3 regions of the Nocardioides marmoraquaticus genome follow, and region 2 is predicted to be linked to each of the others. Evidence: riboswitches for the same ligand, from Rfam matches in the RefSeq annotation. Region 2 holds a riboswitch; each other region holds the start of a gene.
What was found. Region 2 has a riboswitch for cobalamin ahead of ACYU8I_RS09135 (FecCD family ABC transporter permease). Riboswitches for the same ligand answer to the same signal wherever they lie in the genome.
Positions count from the first base shown of each region.

Region 1: another riboswitch for cobalamin. It lies ahead of ACYU8I_RS16415 ((2Fe-2S) ferredoxin domain-containing protein); the one in region 2 lies ahead of ACYU8I_RS09135 (FecCD family ABC transporter permease).
Region 3: another riboswitch for cobalamin. It lies ahead of ACYU8I_RS16505 (VWA domain-containing protein); the one in region 2 lies ahead of ACYU8I_RS09135 (FecCD family ABC transporter permease).

Region 1 is NZ_BAAHAA010000027.1:3,586-5,775, reverse strand. It holds gene ACYU8I_RS16420 (cobaltochelatase subunit CobN) at 1-207, opposite strand, end outside; gene ACYU8I_RS16415 ((2Fe-2S) ferredoxin domain-containing protein) at 204-956, opposite strand; cobalamin riboswitch at 978-1,182, opposite strand; gene ACYU8I_RS16410 (DUF998 domain-containing protein) at 1,203-1,796, shown strand; gene ACYU8I_RS16405 (ATP-binding protein) at 1,850-2,190, opposite strand, start outside.
Region 2 is NZ_BAAHAA010000009.1:80,885-83,074, reverse strand. It holds gene ccsB (c-type cytochrome biogenesis protein CcsB) at 1-549, shown strand, start outside; cobalamin riboswitch at 792-972, shown strand; partial or broken gene ACYU8I_RS09135 (FecCD family ABC transporter permease) at 1,066-1,995, shown strand; gene ACYU8I_RS09130 (alpha-amylase family glycosyl hydrolase) at 2,018-2,190, opposite strand, start outside.
Region 3 is NZ_BAAHAA010000027.1:23,920-26,109, forward strand. It holds gene ACYU8I_RS16505 (VWA domain-containing protein) at 1-1,151, opposite strand, end outside; cobalamin riboswitch at 1,175-1,322, opposite strand; gene ACYU8I_RS16510 (hypothetical protein) at 1,323-1,691, opposite strand.

The DNA of each region.
Region 1 (2,190 bases), on a different contig from region 2:
CATCCCGGTCGCCTTGATGCGGGCGAAGCCGGAGCAGAGGTCCTCCGCGCCACCGAGGACGCGGCCGACCACGAGGTCGCAGTCCTCGATCGTGGCCGCCATCGACTGGTGGCCGGGGCGACCGGGGTTGGCCCAGACGTAGTCGGCTCCCGAGGCCCGCGCGGAGAGCAGGTCGGTGTCGGAGGTGGAGAGCAGCGCGATCTTCACGTGAGGGCCTTCCGGTGGCGGGGCAGCTGGAGGTCGGTGGGCGGTCGGTGCCCGACCAGGTGCTCGGTGGCGATGCGTCGTACGGCGTCGGGGGTCACGGCGCCATACCAGGTGTCGTCGGGCTGCACCGCGACCACGGGGGCGTGGTTGCAGGGGAACAGGCAGGCGGTGTGGGTGAGCAGCACGTCGTCGTCGCCCTGCCCGAGCCGCACCAGCTCGAGCACGAGCGCCTCGGCGACGGTCTCGGCGCCCCTCGCGGTGCAGCGCGGGCCGCGGCAGAGCAGCACCTGGTGGGCATGGGTCGGCACGTCCTCCCAGGCGGCCGAGACCATCGGCGCCTCGCGGCCGTCGAGCGGGCGGAGCAGTGCCCCGGCGGCGCCAGGAGGACTCGAGACGATCGCGCGGAGCACGTCGGCGTCCTCGACGAGTGCGGGCGCGACGGCGACCTCGGGCCGTCGACCCTCGCGCTCGCGCCACCAGTGGCCGGCCACGCGTCGCAGCCAGCTCGCCCCGGGCGCGAGGCGCGCCTGCGAGACCCCGACGACGTCGACCGGGTCGTCGGAGTCGTCGGCCAGGCGGTCGAGCACCCTGCGCAGCGAGGGGTCGCCGACCTGCAGGTGCGCGACGTGGGCGTCGTACGGCGCGGCGAGCGCACGCAGCGTCGTGTCGTCGGCCGCCTCGCGCGCCGACATCCCGACGAGCAGCAACCGCCGCCCGTCACGGGTCGCCCCGTCCAATACCTGCTCCAAGCCCTCGTGGATGTCTTCACCCCGGGTGGGGTCGCCGTGGCCGGTCTCCTGGCTTCCGTGTCACCACCCGGCGACCGACCTTCCCGGGCTGGCACCCAGTGGCCCCACTTGCGTGGCACTGCCCGGTCTCCCGGACAGCGGGGGTCGCCGCGCTCGACGGCTACAGTGGCGAGGGCCGCGCCGGACTCTGACCGGCTTCCCGTGCACCACGGCACCAGGAACCTAACACCCGCGGAGGACACCTCGGTGACGCGCACGCGCGAGCGGTTGCTGGGGGTCGCGCTGCTGCTCACCGTGACGTCGCTGGCGGTGCAGCCCGTGGTCGCGGCGGCGGTCACGACGCCGTACTCCTGGACCCGCGACGCCATCTCCGACCTCGGCGTCGTCCGCTGCGACGCCGCCCTCTGCTCGCCCTGGTGGCCGGTCTTCAGCGTCGGGCTGCTCGTCGGTGGGGCGGCGATGGTCGCCGTCGGCGTGCTGGTGCGTCGGTACGCCGCTGCGGCGGTGCTGCTCGTCCTGGCCGGGCTCTCGACGGCCGCGGTCGGGCTCGTGCCGCTCGACGTCGACCGGCCGCTGCACCTGCTGGTCGCGACCCCGCTGTTCCCGGCGCAGAACCTCGCGGTGCTGCTCCTGGGCCTCCGCCTCGCCGGGACGTCGCGGGCCGGCCTCGTGGCCGCCGGGGTCGTCGGGCTGCTGGGCTCGCTCGCGGTGGTGGCCCCGCTCGGGGTGCCGTTCGGGGTCGCCGAGCGCCTCGGCGCCTACCCCGCCGTGATCGCCCTCGCGGCCCTCGGCCTCAGCGTGCTCCACCGCGGCCTGCCCACCCGCCTGGCAGCTCCCTGAGGAGGTCGCTCGACGACCGTCTCGAGGGGCCGGCCCACGGCGGACCGCAGGGGTCAGGTCACGGCGGCCGGGCTGCGCGGGAGCCGCACGATGACGCGGGTTCCCGCCCCGGGGGCGCTCTGTAGCGTCACCTCGCCGTGGTGGGCCGTGACGATGTCGCGCACCAGGCTGAGCCCGACGCCGATGCCGGGCACCGCGGCGTCGTGGGCCGTGCGCCCCCGCCAGAACCGGTCGAACGCCTGCTCCGCCTCTCCCGCCGTCATCCCGACGCCGTCGTCGGCGACCGTGACCACCACGTCCGACGCGGTGCCGTCGACCCGCACCTGCACCCGACCGCCGGGGCCGGCGTGCTTGACGGCGTTGGAGAGCAGGTTGTCGAGGACCTGGGTGACGC
Region 2 (2,190 bases):
CGACTCGTCGGCGTCTGGGTCGCGACCGCTGCAGCCCTCTTCCTCGGCCTAGCCATCACCGTGCTTTACACCCCAGCAGCCGGACTGATCCCGGTGCTTGACTCGGCCTGGCTCGTCATCCACGTCGCGGCAGCCATCATCGCCGGCGGCCTCTTCACCGTCGGAGCCCTCGTCTCGGTGCTGTACCTCATCAGCGTGCGCCGAGCCGCACGGACACCCGGTCGAGCCAGGGGCTGGCCGAGCGAGACCTTCGACCAGATCGCCCAAACGGCGTACACGATCGCGTTCCCCATCTGGACCTTCGCCGTGATCGCTGGTGCGATCTGGGCCGAGAACTCCTGGGGCCGCTACTGGGGCTGGGACCCCAAGGAGACCTGGGCTTTCATCACCTGGGTCCTCTATGCCGCCTACCTCCACGCCCAAGCGACCGGCGGCTGGCGAGGCAAGAAGGCGACCTGGCTCGCACTAGCCGGCTACGTCGCCTTCCTGTTCAACTTCGTCGGCGTCAACATGTGGGTGGGTGGCTTGCACTCCTACTCCGGCTTGTAGGGGCTTGATCAAGGTCGTGGCTGGTTCGCTCAGCACTGCGGTTCTGTCCGCGACGGCGCCGGGACTCGCTGGCGCCGCGTCGCAGGCAGCCAGCGGCGACTGGACTCGTCGTCGCCCGCGAGTAGGGGCTGCCGGGCGAACCGACGCGGGCCTCCCCGCGGGGTGCGGACTCGCTGCGAACGGTCCTCTTCGAAGTGTCGCAGCAGCAGCAGCCGGACAACGTTCAGCAAGCTCCCGCCGTGTAACCTCGGCGCTGAGCCAGAACACGCCGAGAGGTGTGCGGGAATCCGGGGAGAGTCCGGAGCTGACGCGCAGTGGTGAGGGTGACTGGCGAGACGTTGGACCACTGGGACTCCGGTCCTGGGAAGGTGTCTCGCCGGGTCGATCCCGAGTCCGAAGACCGGCTGGCTCGTTCCTCAGCCGCCGGCCCGCGCGCATCGGGTCCCCGACAGACGAGAGCGCCCGTTGGCCCAACCCGGCCTGGCGTCCACGCGCCTCCCCTCACCCGAGCGTCCCCTGCGAGCCCGCCGGGGCCAGCCCTGGACGCTCGGAGTCCTGCTGCTGCTGGCCATCGGCGTCTCCGTCGTCGTCTACCTCGGCCTCGGCTCCGAGCCGCTGCGCCCGGGCGGCGTGGTCGAGGTGCTGCGTGCCCGGCTGCTGTCGGGGGAGCCGGGCCCCGACCCGGTCTACGACGCCATCGTCTGGGACCTGCGTGCTCCGCGGGTGCTGCTGTCGCTCGTGGTGGGCGCCGGCCTCGCCGTGGCGGGCGCGGCCATGCAGACCCTGGTCCGCAACCCGTTGGCCGACCCCTACCTGCTGGGCGTCTCGGCCGGCGCCGGGGTCGGGGCGACCGCGGTCATCGCGCTCGGCGTGCTGGGCTCGCTGGGGGTCTGGGCGCTCTCGGCCGGTGCGCTCATCGGGGCGCTCGCGGCGACCACGCTCGTCTTCGGTGTCTCGCTCGCCCAAGGAGGGCTGACCCCGCTGCGGCTCGTGCTCACCGGGGTGGTGATGTCGTCGGCGTTCTCGTCGGTCTCGAGCTTCCTGGTCTTCGCCAGCAACGAGCCGCGGGCCACCGAGTCGGTGCTGTTCTGGCTGCTCGGCTCGCTCGCCGGTGCCTCGTGGGTCCAGCTGCTGCCACCGCTCGTCGCGGTCGCCGTCTCGATGGCGGTGCTGCTCGGCATGCACGGCTGGCTCGACGCGCTCTCGACCGGCGACGACACCGCGGCCGCCGTCGGGGTGCCGGTGCGCGGGCTGCGCGTCGGGCTCTTCGTGCTGACCTCGGCGCTCGTCGGGATCCTGGTCGCGGTCTCCGGGGGCATCGGCTTCGTCGGCCTGGTGGTGCCCCACCTCGCCCGCATCGCCGTGGGCGGAGGCCATCGCGCGGCGCTGCCCGTCGCGGCCCTTGCCGGCGCGCTCTTCCTGCTGTGGGTCGACGTCGTCGCCCGACGAAGGTGGCAGGCACCGAGGTCTAAAGCAGCGCCGAGTGTCGCTTGACCGCGTGGGCGAGCTCGAAGAGGTTTTGGTCAGCAATCCCGTGCCAGACGCCCTGCCACAGCTCGTAGGCGGTGAGGGAGTCGATGGTGGAGTCGCGCACGAACTGAGGGGCGTCACCATGGATCACCTCGCCGAGAAACCAGGCGT
Region 3 (2,190 bases), on a different contig from region 2:
CCCTGGCCGGCCGGCCGGTCCTGCTGCCGGTCCTGTGACTGGTCCTGCTGCTGGGCCGGGACGTCATGCGGCTCGGTCGCTCCGGCGACCGGATCGGATGACGTCCCGGCCTCGGGGCCGCTCTCGCCGTCACTCTGGGCGTCGCCGTCGTCCCCGGGCTCGCCGTCCGGCGACGGCGGCTCGGGGTCGGGCTCCGGGTCGTCGTCGCCCAGCACCTCGTCGAGCAGGTCCTCGTCGAGGCCGGGGGCGTCGAAGGGGTTGCGGCGGCGGCGGTGCGGCAGCGCGAGACGTGCGGCGACGCGGACGTCGGCGAGGGTGACCGTCGTACGCCCCTCCCACGCGGCGTGCGCGACGGCGGCGCGGGCGGTGACGAGGTCGGCGCGGAGGCCGTCGACGTCGAAGGCCGCGCAGGTCTCGGCGATCCTGGTCAGCATGTCGTCGGGCAGCTCGACCTCGCGCACGGCGGCCTGCGCCACGGCCAGGCGGGCGGTCAGCGCCGCCTCGTCGTCGTGCCAGCGCGCGGCGAACCCGGCGGGGTCGGCGTCGTACGCCATGCGGCGGCGCACCACCTCGGTGCGCGCGGCCGGGTCGCGCGGCGCGGCGACCTCGACGGTGAGGCCGAAGCGGTCGAGCAGCTGCGGGCGCAGCTCGCCCTCCTCGGGGTTCATGGTGCCGACGAGCACGAACCTCGCCTCGTGGCTGACCGAGACGCCGTCGCGCTCGACGGTGCAGCGCCCCATGGCGGCGGCGTCGAGCAGCACGTCGACGAGGTGGTCGTGCAGCAGGTTGACCTCGTCGACGTACAGCAGGCCGCGGTGCGCCTTGACCAGCAGGCCGGGCTCGTACTCCGCGGTGCCGTCGGCCAGCGCCTTCTCGAGGTGCAGCGAGCCGAGCACGCGGTCCTCGGTGGCACCGACGGGCAGCTCGACGAGGCGTACGGCGCGCCGCTCGCCGTCCACCTCGATCGGCGGCAGCACGCGCGCCAGGCCGCGCACGATCGTCGACTTGGCGGTGCCCTTCTCGCCGCGCACCAGCACGCCGCCGATCTCGGGCGAGATCGTCGTCAGCACCAGCGCCAACGACATGTCGCCGGGGTCGACCACGGCCGCGAACGGATAGGTCGGAGGTGGGGTCGGATCGGTCTGTGGCACGTGAGGCTCCCGCTCGTCGCCAGCTGGTGGGGCGCCGCGAGGCCGGTCTTCGGACTTCGTCGGGCATCGCACGCGTACGACGCCGGCGTCACCGCAGCGGGCCTGTGCCGGACTCGCACCGGCTTCCCAGATTCTCCCCGTCACCGGGGCACCTCGTGGCTGGGTTGGAGGCTATACGCCCGGGCCCGTGCGGCAGTGCTCGCCCACCGCGGGTCGCAGCATCGCGACCAGCTGCACGCCGAACGCCGCGACGAGCGCGAGCCCGCGCAGCAGCGTCGGGTCGCCCGCGATGGTCGCCGTCGCGAAGGAGAACAGCCCCAGGGCGCCCCACACCAGGAGCACCCACCGGGCGACGTGGCTGTGCCAGCGGGCGATGCCCCACAGCAGCACGAGGCCCGCGGCGAGCCACAGCCACCGCACCCAGCCGGTGCCCTCCGGGTAGACGACCAGCACCAGCTGGCCCAGCAACCCCGCCAGCGCCAGCACCAGCGCGACCAGCACGGCCGGCTCCAGCGCCCCCGCCGCCTCCCGCTCCGCCACGCGCCCACCCTAGAGACTCCGCGCCCCGGCCGATGCTCCCCGAGGCAACAGCGCAGCGAGCCACGACGGGGCGGCCCTTCGTGACGCCCGCTCGTCCCTCGCGGGCTCCTCAGGGACCGGCGCCTGAACGCGCTCCCTGAGGTGCGAGCGCAGCGAGCCACGGAGGGGTGGCCCTTCGTGACGCCCGCTCGTCCCTCGCGGGCTCCTCAGGGACCGGCGTCTGAACGCGCTCCCTGAGGTGCGAGCGCAGCGAGCCACGAAGCGGCGGCCCTTCGTGACGCCCGCTCGTCCCTCGCGGGCTCCTCAGGGACCGGCGTCTGAACGCGCTCCCTGAGGTGCGAGCGCAGCGAGCCACGAAGGGGCGGCCCTTCGTGACGCCCGCTCGTCCCTCGCGGGCTCCTCAGGGACCGGCGCCTGGACGCGCTCCCTGAGGTGCGAGCGCAGCGAGCCACGAAGGGGCGGCCCTTCGTGACGCCCGCTCGTCCCTCGCGGGCTCCTC